Regions from separate parts of the Kitasatospora sp. NPDC004723 genome, predicted to be linked through region 1. Evidence: riboswitches for the same ligand, from Rfam matches in the RefSeq annotation. Region 1 holds a riboswitch; the other holds the start of a gene.
What was found. A riboswitch is a leader RNA that binds a small molecule or an ion and turns the genes downstream of it on or off. The one in region 1 is predicted to bind thiamine pyrophosphate.

Region 1 (5,266 bases):
CAGACCCTCACACGGTGTCACGGTCAAGCACCGGCTTCGCCGCCCGGCCGCCCGCTCGCGGCCGCCCGGTCAGTCCGTCACGTCGAACCCCCTGCGTCGGCCCAGCACCTGGAGGCTGCGCTGGCCGGGGATGCCGTTGGCGTCCTCGCCCGCGTAGCCGAGGCTGCGCTGGAACGCGGCGTACGCCTGCACGGTGCGGGTGCCGAGCGAGCCGTCCACCCAGCGCTGCTCCAGGAACCCCTCGTCCGCCAAGGCCTGTTCGACGATCCGCACCTCGCCGCCGTACGTCTGGTGGCCCTGCTCGGCCCCCGGGTCGGTGCGCGCCGCCGCGACCACGTGGGCGAGCGACACCCGCTGCGCCGAGGGCAGCCGGCCCAGCAGCCGGCGCAGCGACGCCTCGCCCGGCACGCCGTCGGCGTCCGACCCCGAGTAGCCCAGACTGCGCTGGAAGTCCTGGTAGTTGAGGGTGTCGGCGTCCCGCCAGTCCTGGTCCGGCCCGGACTGGTAGTGCCCGCCGAAGCCCTGCCGGACGAGCGCCTGGCCCACCTCCTCGACCTGCGGGCCGTGCGCCCCGTAGCCGTACTCGAGCCCGTTGATGGTCACCCGGTACCGGGCGGGGCCGGAGCCGCCGCCCGGCGGGGGCAGCGGCGCACCGCCGGCCGCCGCGACGATGCCGGGCATCACGACGTCGCGGAACTGCCGGGCCCGGGCGTCCCCGGGGCAGGCCGTCCCGCCGTCCGACCACTCGGGGAACATCCGGTGCACGCCGAAGCCGGGCTCGTCCCACTCGCCGCAGATCCGCAGCGGGATGCCGTGCCGCTGGTGCAGCCAGACCCCGAGCGCGACGAACGCGTTGATCTGGGCGTCCGTCCACGGATCGGTGCTCTGGTCGTCGCTGGCCGACTCCACGCTCACCGCGCCGGTGCCGTCGGCCCGGCGGTTGGCCCGCATGTTGGCGTCGGCGCGGGTCTGGGTGCCGATGTACTGCCCGACGCTGCCGTCGTACCCGACCCCGAAGTGGGACTCCAGGTTGGTGGAGTCCCTCCAGTACTCGTAGATCCGCCGCGGCGTCCACGGCGCCGCCACGCTGTGGAAGATCACCTGCGTCGGGATGATCGCCGGCTGCTCGTCCGACTCCGGTTCGAGCTCCATCTTCTCCGCACCGGGGTACCAGGCCATCAGTCTCTCCTCGCCGGGCCCAGGGCAGTTCGCCCCTTACGCCCTGACGACGGACCCCGCACCCCCACCCGAGGACGTTCCCACCCCAAACCCCCCGTTCGGGTGAACCCGGCCCACCCCGGCCCACCCCCGAACAGCACGAAGGCGGGTGCCGACCTCAGGTCGGCACCCGCCTCGAGCAGGTGGTTCTTCTCCTACCGGCGGAGAGCGTGGGATTCGAACCCACGGTACGGGGTCACCGCACGACAGTTTTCAAGACTGTTCCCTTAGGCCGCTCGGGCAGCTCTCCAGGCGGAGGTCAGCCTAACGGGTCCGGCGGGGTTCGGTGCACAGGGTTTCCGGGGCGGGTCGGGGGTCAGTTGTCGCCGACGCGGCTGCCGAGGGTGACCTTGGTGGTGGCGGTCTGGCCGTTGCGGGTGTACTCGACGTCCACGGTCTCGCCCGGCTTGTGCGTCCAGATCTTGCTGACCAGGGCGGGGCCGTTCTCGATCGGGCTGCCGCCGAGCTTGGTGATGACGTCGCCCGGCTTGAGGCCGGCCTGGTCGGCGGCGCCGCCCGGGGTGACGGCCGGCTGGCCCTGGACGTCGCGGGTCTGGATCTGCGCGCCGTCGCCCTTGTAGTCGTCGTTGCGCAGGACGTCGAGCTTGGCGTAGACCGGCTTGCCAGTCTTGATCAGGGTGTCGGCCACCCACTTGGCCTGGTTGATCGGGATCGCGAAGCCGAGGCCGATGGAGCCGGCCCGGCCGTTGCTGGAGGCGTTGGACTGGATCGCCGAGTTGATGCCGATCACGCCGCCGGCGGAGTCCAGCAGCGGGCCGCCGGAGTTGCCGGGGTTGATGGAGGCGTCGGTCTGCAGCGCGTTCATGTAGGAGGCCTGCGCGCCGGTCTCGTCGCCGGAGGCGACCGGGCGGTCCTTGGCACTGACGATGCCGGTGGTGACGGTGGACTCCAGGCCGTACGGGGCACCGATGGCGATGGTGGAGTCGCCGACGTTGACCTTGTCGGAGTCAGCCAGCGGAAGCGGCGTCAGCTTCTCCTTGGGCGGGTTGTCGAGCTTGATGACGGCGACGTCGTAGCCCTCGGCGCGGCCCAGCACGGAGGCGCCGTAGGAGCTGCCGTCGGCGAACTTGACGGTCAGCTTGCCGCCGCTGGAGGCGGGCGCGACCACGTGGTTGTTGGTGAGGATGTGGCCCTCGGTGTCGAAGACGAAGCCGGTGCCGGTGCCGGACTCGCCATTGCCCTGGGCCTTGATGGTGACGACGCTGGGCAGCGCCTTCTGCGCGATGCCGGCGACCGAGCCCGGGGCGGGCTCGTTCTTCTGGGTGTTGTTGGCCTGGACGGTGGTGGAGCTGCGGTCGGCCTTGGCGCTCACCGATTTGCCGTCGCGGTCGGCGACGGACACGCCGACCGCGCCGCCGGCCACGCCGGCCACCAGGGCGACGGCCGCGACCAGGGCGATCAGGCCGCCGCGCTTCTTGCGCGGGCCGCCGGGGACCGGCGCGCCGGGGTACTCGCCCGGGTAGCCGAGCGGGCCGCCGGGACCACCGGGGGCCCCGGGCGCGCCCGGGGTGATGTCGTGGGCGGCGCCCCAGCCGCCGAGCGGCTGGCCGGCGCCGAACGGGTGGTGGTGCTGGCCGGTCGCGCCGGGGGCCTGCGGGGCGCCCGGGGCGGCGAACGGGTCGTGCGCGACGGGCGCCGGGGGCACCGGCGTGCCCGGGGCCGGGGTGGCGTACGGGTTGTCGCCGTACGGGGCGGGGGCCTGCGCGGCCGGCGCCGCGGGGGCGGCGGGCGGCAGGACCGGCGGCGGCGCGTCCAGGTACCCGGGCTCGGCGGCCGGGGCCGGCGCGGCGGGTGCCTCCGGGGCGCCGACCTTGCCGAACGCCAGCGTGGGCGTGAACCCGCCGGAGCCCCCCTCGGCGGGCGGCTGGGGCGGCTGGTCGACTGCGGGCGTCGGTGCAGAAGCGGGGGCGGGGCCGGCCGCAGACGGCAACGCCGGACCGTCAGAAGCGGAACCCACCACCCCCTGGCCGCCGGAGGGCTGCTCCCCCTGCGGCCCGGTGGACCCAACCTCGCGCTCGGTGCTCACGGACGACCTCCATAGCTGACAGGACCAACAACCATAGTTTTTCGCACACCCGATTCGATTGCCGTAAGGACCCTTCTGAAGAACTCATAAGAATCCTTAGCCGGGCCAGACGGCCGCCGAAGCGCCGTACCCGACACGACCCGTCTTGGCGTTCCCCCCGACGGCGACTAGCCTGTCGCTCCGAACTGACACGCGGGAGCTTGGACCGACCAGGCTGAGAGTGCGCCGGTCGACCGTACGCCACGGAGCTCGTGGGCGGCTGTCGAGGGGGCGCAGACCGCCGGAACCTGTCCGGGTAATGCCGGCGTAGGGAGAAATCGGCCATGCCGTCCGCTTCGTCATCCTCGTCCTCCGGCGCGCCCGCGTCCCGGAACGTCCCCCCGCCGCAGGACGCCGCGGCCACCGCCCCCGGTTCCCCCGACGGGGACACCGCGCGGACGGCCACCGCCGTCCTGGAGCCCCCGGCCCGCACCGAGGCGCCGCTGGTGCTGGACACCGAGCCGCCCCGCACCCTCGGCTTCCGCGACCACTTCGCGCTCTGGATGAACCTCGGCGTCTCGCTGATCGGCTTCACCACCGCCGCGACCGTGCTCGGCGCCGAGGGCGAGGAGCTGTCGCTGGCCGCCGCGGTGACCGCGATCGTGGCCGGCACCGTGGTCGGCACCGCGATGCTCGGCGTGGCCGCGCTGATCGGCGCGCGGACCGGCGCGCCCGCCATGGCGAACCTGCGCGGCCTGTTCGGCACCCGGCTGTCCTACGTGCCGACGGTGCTCAACATCGTCCAGTGCATCGGCTGGGGCGTCTACGAGCTGCTGACGATCGCGCTCGGCGCGCAGACCGTGACCGGCACCGAGGGCTACCGCTGGGTCTTCGTGGTGCTGGCCGGCGCGCTGACCACCGCGCTGACCATCTGGCCGCTCGGCGCCATCGCGGTGCTGCGCCGCTTCGTCGCCGCCGCGGTGGCGGTCGCGATGGTGTACTTCACCGTCCAGCTCGGCCGGCACGGCGTGCCGGACCCGGGTGCCGGCAACTGGCACGGCTTCCTGCGGGCGACGGACTCGATGATCGCGGTGTCGATCTCCTTCGTACCGCTCGCCGCCGACTACACCCGGCACTCGCGCACCCCGCGCTCGGCGTTCTGGGGCAGCTTCTCCGGCTACACGATGGCGCAGGTCTGGTGCTACGTACTCGGGCTGATGGCGCTGCTGCAGGCGGACGGGAACCCGGAGCGGATCTTCGACTCCTTCCTGGGCGTCTGGGCCGGCTGGCTGTTCCTGCTGGTGCTGGTGCTGCGCGAGACCGACCAGTCCTTCGCCAACGTGTACTCGACCGCGATGTCGATCCACAACCTGCTGCCGAAGGTCGACCGCCGGGTGCTGACGGGCGGCACCGGTGTGCTGATCACCGTGCTCGCGCTGCAGATCACCGCGTTCACCGACTCCTACTACGCCTTCCTGGGGCTGATCGGCTCGGTCTTCGTGCCGATGTTCGCGGTGCTGGCGGTCGACTACTTCCTCGGCGCCGGGCGGCGCGGCTGGGACCTCTCCGCCGACGCGCCGTCCCGCTGGCTGATGCTGCTGCCGTGGGCGCTGGGCTTCGCCACCTACCAGCTGATCGCGCCGACCGCGGTGGCCGGCTGGTGGACGGACCTCTGGACCTCCGCGCAGGAGGCGCTGCACTTCACCCCGCAGGAGTGGACCTCGGCCTCGCTGTTCGGCTTCCTGGTGCCGGCCCTGGCCACCTGGGCGCTCACCCCGCTCACCCGGGCCCGGGGCGCCGTCGCGCGCTGACCCGCTCCGCAGCCGCGGGCGCGGAGGCGGAGGCGGAGGCGAAGACGGCCCCCCGGGTTGGGACCGTCTTCGCCTCCGCTTCACTTGCGCGGCCTATCGTGTAGGGCGTGACCAGCCCTGATGTCTCGCCCGTGACGGCCCGCACCGCACCGCCCGTCCAGGTGATCGCCCACCGCGGTTCCTCGTACGCCCTTCCCGAGCACACCCTCGC
Region 2 (5,266 bases), on a different contig from region 1:
CGAGGGCGGCGAGCACCGGCTCCAGGATGTCCAGGGCGGCCCGCACGGAGAGCGCGCCGCGGTCGCGCAGCAGGTCGCGCAGGGTGCCGCCGGGCACGTACTCCATGGCGAGGAAGACGTGCGCGCCGTCGGCGCCCTGGTCGAAGACGTTGACCACGTTGGGGTGGGCGAGCCGGGCGACGGCCTTGGCCTCGCGGATGAAGCGGGTGGTGAACGCGGTGTCGCCGGCCAGCGAGGGGTGCATCACCTTGAGCGCCACGACCCGGTCGAGCCGGGTGTCGGTGCCCTGGTAGACGGTGGACATGCCGCCGGTGGCGATCCGCCGCTCGACCCGGTACCGGCCGTCGAGCAGGGTACCGATCAGGGGGTCGCGCAATGCCATGTCCACCCGGCGAGTCTAGGACGTGGGGGTCCGCCGGCCCCGGGAGACACCGCTCCCGGGGCCGCTCTGTGCCCGGTTTGTGACACCGGGATGATGATCGTATTGGTTATCCGGAATGTCGGGTGCCCGGAACGGACCGTCAGAACGCCGGGTGCTCGCGGGTGTCCAGGTCGGCACGGCCGGCCATCGCGGACGAGGCCTCGGCGTGGAACCGGCGCGGGATCCGGCCCGCCCGGTGGGCCAGCCGGCCCGCCTCGGCGGCGTGCCGCATCGCGTCGGCCATCAGCACCGGGTCCTGGGCGCGGGTGACGGCCGAGGCCAGCATCACCGCGGCGCAGCCCAGCTCCATCGCCAGCGCGACGTCCGAGGCGGTGCCGGCACCGGCGTCCAGGATCACCGGGACGCCCGCGCCCTCCACGATCAGCTGGAAGTTGTGCGGGTTGCGGATGCCCAGACCGGAGCCGATCGGCGAGCCCAGCGGCATGATCGCCGCGCAGCCGACGTCCTCCAGCTTGCGGGCCAGCACCGGGTCGTCGTTGGTGTACGGCAGCACCGTGAAGCCGTCGTCGACCAGGGTCTCGGCGGCGTCCAGCAGCTCGATCGGGTCCGGCAGCAGGGTCCGCTCGTCGGCGATCACCTCCAGCTTCACCCAGTCGGTGCCGAGTGCCTCGCGGGCCAGCCGGGCGGTCAGCACGGCCTCGCCGGCGGTGAAGCAGCCGGCCGTGTTGGGCAGCACCCGGATGCCGTTGCGGCTCAGCACGTCCAGCACCGAACCCTGGGTGCCGGCGTTCACCCGGCGCATCGCCACGGTGGTCAGCTCGGTGCCGGAGACCCGCAGCGCCTGCTCCAGGACCTCCAGGCTGGGGGCGCCGCCGGTGCCCATGATCAGCCGGGAGGAGAAGGACGTCCCGGCGATGGTGAGAAGGTCGTCGGCCATCGGTCAGCCTCCCTGGACGGCGGTGAGGATCTCGATCCGGTCGCCCGCCGACAGTGGCGTGCGCGGCCACTCGGCGCGCGGCACCACGGCCTCGTTCAGGGCGGCGGCGACGCCGGAGTGCGCCTGGCTGAGGGTGGCGACCACCTCGGCGAGGGTGGTCGCGGCGGGCACCTCGCGGGGCTCGCCGTTGACGCTCAGGGGGATGTCGCTGGTGCGGGGGCTCATGCCGGGACCTTCGTGAATCGGGTGGGGGAGAACGGGTGGGCGAGCTCCGGCAGGGTGCCGGTGGCCAGGTAGTCGGCCAGCAGGTCGCCGGTGACGGGCGTCAGCAGGACGCCGTTGCGGTAGTGGCCGGTGGCGGCGACCAGGCCGGGCAGCGCGGTCGGGCCGAGCAGCGGCGCGTTGTCCGGCGAGCCGGGGCGAAGCCCTGCGCCGGTCTCCACCAGTGGCAGTTCGGTGATGCCGGGGACCAGCTCGTGCGCGTCGCGCAGCAGCTCGTACACCCCGCCGGCGGTGACCGTGGTGTCGTGGCCCTGCTCCTCGGTGGTCGCGCCGACCACCAGCTCGCCGTTCTCGCGCGGCACCAGGTAGAGGTGGCCGCCGCGGACCACGGCGCGCACGTTGCGGGAGAGGAAGGGCCGGTACGCCTCGGGCACCCGCAGCCGCAGCACCTGCCCCTTGACCGGGCGGATCGCCGGCAGCACGCCCGGGGGCAGGCCGGGCAGCAGGTGGCTGCGCGAGCCGGCCGCGAGCACGATCCGGTCGGCGGTGACGCTCTCGCCGGTGGCCAGCCGGGCGCCGGTCGCGCGGTCGTGCTCGACCAGCAGCTCGGTGGCCTCGGTGCGGTGCACCACCGCGCCGGCCCGCTCGCACGCGTGCAGCAGGGCCTCCGCCAGCCGGCGGCCGTCCACCTGGTGGTCGTCGGTGACGTGCAGGCCGCCGCGCACGCCCGGGGCGAGCATCGGCTCCAGCCGGCGGGCCTCGCGGCCGGTGAGCCACTGCGAGTCCAGGCCGAGCCGCTGGTGGAAGGCGTGCAGCTCGCGCAGTTCCGCGCGGTCGTCGGCGTCGAGGGCGACGGCGAGGGTGCCGCACTGCCGGTAGCCGATGTCCCGGCCGCCGCTCGCCTCGGTGAGTTCGGCGGCGAAGGACGCGTACCGCTCGTTGGAGGCCATCCCGAGGCGCAGCAGCGGCTCCTCGCCGTACTGGAGTTCGGTGACCGGGGCGAGCATGCCCGCCGCGACCTGGGCGGCACCGTGGCCGGGCCAGGGGTCGATCAGCAGGACGCGCAGCCCGCGCTGGGCCGCCCGCCAGGCGACGACGAGGCCGATGATCCCACCGCCGATGACCAGCACCTCGGCATGGGCGCCCCGTACCAGGCGTGTCAAAGCTGCTCTCCCTTCGCCGGTATGACCCGGATCAGGTTCGGACGGTCGCGGGCCGTGCCAGCCCGCCTCTCAGCCCGGTGCGCCGGGCTCCCGTGATGGTGCCCCCACCTTAACTCCGGGGGGTGCGCCCCCTGAAGGTGCCCGCGAGAGGGGGCGGGGAAGGGCCTAGGACCTCGGACCCGGAACCGGGCTCAGTACAGTGACGGGCGTGGCTGAGCTGAACGGAACGGGACAGACGGATCGGGTGGTCGTCGTGGGCGCCGGGCTGGCCGGGGCGCAGTGCGCCGCGGTGCTGCGGCGCGACGGCTGGCAGGGGCGGATCACGCTGGTCGGCGAGGAGCCGCACGCGCCGTACGACCGGCCGCCGCTCTCCAAGGACGTCCTGCTCGGCAAGGCCGACAGCACCGCCCTCGACCTCGACTTCGCCGAGCTCGGCGTCGAGCTGCTCACCGGCCGCCGCGCCACCGGACTCACCGCCGGCGGCCCCGGCGGCGCGGGCCTGCTGCACACCGACGCCGGGGACGAACCGTACGACGCGCTGGTGATCGCCACCGGCGCCGAGCCGCGCGCCCTGCCCGGCGCCGAGCGCGCCCACCTGCTGCACACCCTGGACGACGCGCTGGCGCTGCGCGCCCTGCTCCGCCCCGGCCTGCGCCTGGTGCTGGTCGGCGCGGGCTGGATCGGCGCCGAGGTGGCCACCGCCGCCCGGGCGGCCGGCTGCGAGGTGACCGTCGTCGAAGCAGGCCCGGCGCCCGTCCCCGGCGCGCTGCCCGCCGAGGTCGGCCGGGCGATGGCCGCCTGGTACGCCGAGGCCGGGGTGGACCTGCGCTGCGGCACCGGCGTCGCCGCCGTCGAACCGGGCGCGGTGCTGCTCGCCGACGGCTCGCACCTGCCCGCCGACGAGGTCGTGGTCGGCATCGGCGCCCGCCCGGCCACCGGCTGGCTGGCCGGCACCGGGGTCGCCCTGGACGCGGCCGGCGCCGTGCTGGTGGACGAGCGGCTGCGCACCACCGTGCCGGGCGTCCTCGCGGCCGGCGACTGCGTCAGCTACCCCTCGGCACGCTCCGGCGCCCGGCTCACCGTCCAGCACTGGGACCACGCACTGCAGTCCGGCGAGGCCGTCGCCGCCACCCTGCTCGGAACGGACGCGCCGCCGTACGACCCGGTGCAGTACTTCTGGTCCGAGCAGTTCGGCCGGATGGCGCAGTACGCCGGACGGCACGGCGCGGGCGACGAGCTGCTGTGGCGCGGCTCGCCGTCGGACGCCGGCTGGTCGGTGCTCTGGCTGCGCGACGGCGCCCTGCGGGCGCTGCTCGCGGTCGACCGGCCGCGCGACCTGACCCAGGGACGGCGGCTGATCGAGCGCGGCGCCGTGCTCGACCCGGCCCGCGCGGCCGACCCGGCGGTCCCGCTGAAGTCGGCCCTGGCCGCCGGGTAGCGCCGGGCGGCGGACCCGGTTGGTGCGCGGCGGGCCGCCGAGGTGGCAGTCTGGTGCTTGTGAGTGAGATCGAAGCCAAGATTGAAGCCCTGGTCCCCGCGTGGCTGTACCTCCCCGACATCTCCGAGAAGTGGGGTCTGGTGGTCACCGAGGTCCGCAACATGGTCAAGAAGGGTGACCTGATCGCCGTCCGCCGCGGCCCCAACAAGTCGCTGCAGGTCCCGGCGGCGTTCATCGACGAGACCGGCCCGGTGAAGCACCTGGTCGGCACGGTGACGGTGCTGCGCGACAGCGGGTTCAGCGACGAGGAGATCCTCGAGTGGATGTTCAGCGAGGACCCGTCGCTGCCCGGCACCCCCGTCCAGGCGCTCTGGGAGAACCGGGCCACCGAGGTCAAGCGCCGCGCCCAGGCGATGGCGCTGTGACGGACCGACGGGAGCGGCTCGCCGACGCCCGGCTGTACCTGTGCACCGACGCCCGGCGCGAGCGCGGCGACCTCGCCGAGTTCCTGGACGCGGCGCTGGCCGGCGGCGTCGACATCGTCCAGCTCCGGGACAAGGGCCTGGAGGCCCGGCAGGAACTGGCGGCGCTGGAGGTCTTCGCCGACGCCTGCCGCCGGCACGGCAAGCTGCTCGCCGTCAACGACCGCGCCGACGTCGCCCACGCGGCAGGCCCCGACGTGCTGCACCTCGGGCAGGACGACCTGCCGGTGCCCGCCGCCCGGGCGATCATCGGCGAGGACGTGCTGATCGGGCGGTCCTGCCACGCCGAGTCCGAGGTGGACGCGGCCGCCGCCGAGCCCGGCGTCGACTACTTCTGCACCGGTCCGGTCTGGCCGACCCCGACCAAGCCCGGACGCCCCGCGCCGGGCCTGGGCCTGGTCGAGTACGCGGCGAAGCTGGGGAGCGACCGCCCGTGGTTCGCCATCGGCGGCATCGACCTCGGCAACCTGGACGAGGTGCTGGCCGCCGGCGCCCGCCGGGTGGTCGTCGTCCGGGCCGTCACCGCCGCGGACGACCCGGGGGCCGCGGCCGCCGAGTTCGCCCGCCGGCTGCGCGCCCACTGACCGACCGGGGCCGCCGCCGTCCGCTCCGCCCCCGCGCCTGTGCGGAGGGGTCAGTACT

Region 2: another riboswitch for thiamine pyrophosphate. It lies ahead of thiO (glycine oxidase ThiO); the one in region 1 lies ahead of ABZW10_RS06295 (cytosine permease).

The regions. Positions count from the first base shown of each region.
Region 1 is NZ_JBEXJT010000003.1:337,266-342,531, forward strand. Features, by position in the region: gene ABZW10_RS06280 (peptidoglycan-binding protein) at 70-1,179, opposite strand; tRNA gene ABZW10_RS06285 (tRNA-Ser) at 1,381-1,468, opposite strand; gene ABZW10_RS06290 (trypsin-like peptidase domain-containing protein) at 1,535-3,265, opposite strand; TPP riboswitch at 3,448-3,595, shown strand; gene ABZW10_RS06295 (cytosine permease) at 3,589-5,055, shown strand; gene ABZW10_RS06300 (glycerophosphodiester phosphodiesterase family protein) at 5,163-5,266, shown strand, end outside.
Region 2 is NZ_JBEXJT010000005.1:116,635-121,900, reverse strand. Features, by position in the region: gene pknB (Stk1 family PASTA domain-containing Ser/Thr kinase) at 1-382, opposite strand, end outside; gene ABZW10_RS08530 (thiazole synthase) at 522-1,319, opposite strand; gene thiS (sulfur carrier protein ThiS) at 1,323-1,544, opposite strand; gene thiO (glycine oxidase ThiO) at 1,541-2,704, opposite strand; TPP riboswitch at 2,699-2,805, opposite strand; gene ABZW10_RS08515 (FAD-dependent oxidoreductase) at 2,904-4,142, shown strand; gene ABZW10_RS08510 (Rv2175c family DNA-binding protein) at 4,202-4,567, shown strand; gene thiE (thiamine phosphate synthase) at 4,564-5,208, shown strand; gene ABZW10_RS08500 (polyprenyl synthetase family protein) at 5,259-5,266, opposite strand, start outside.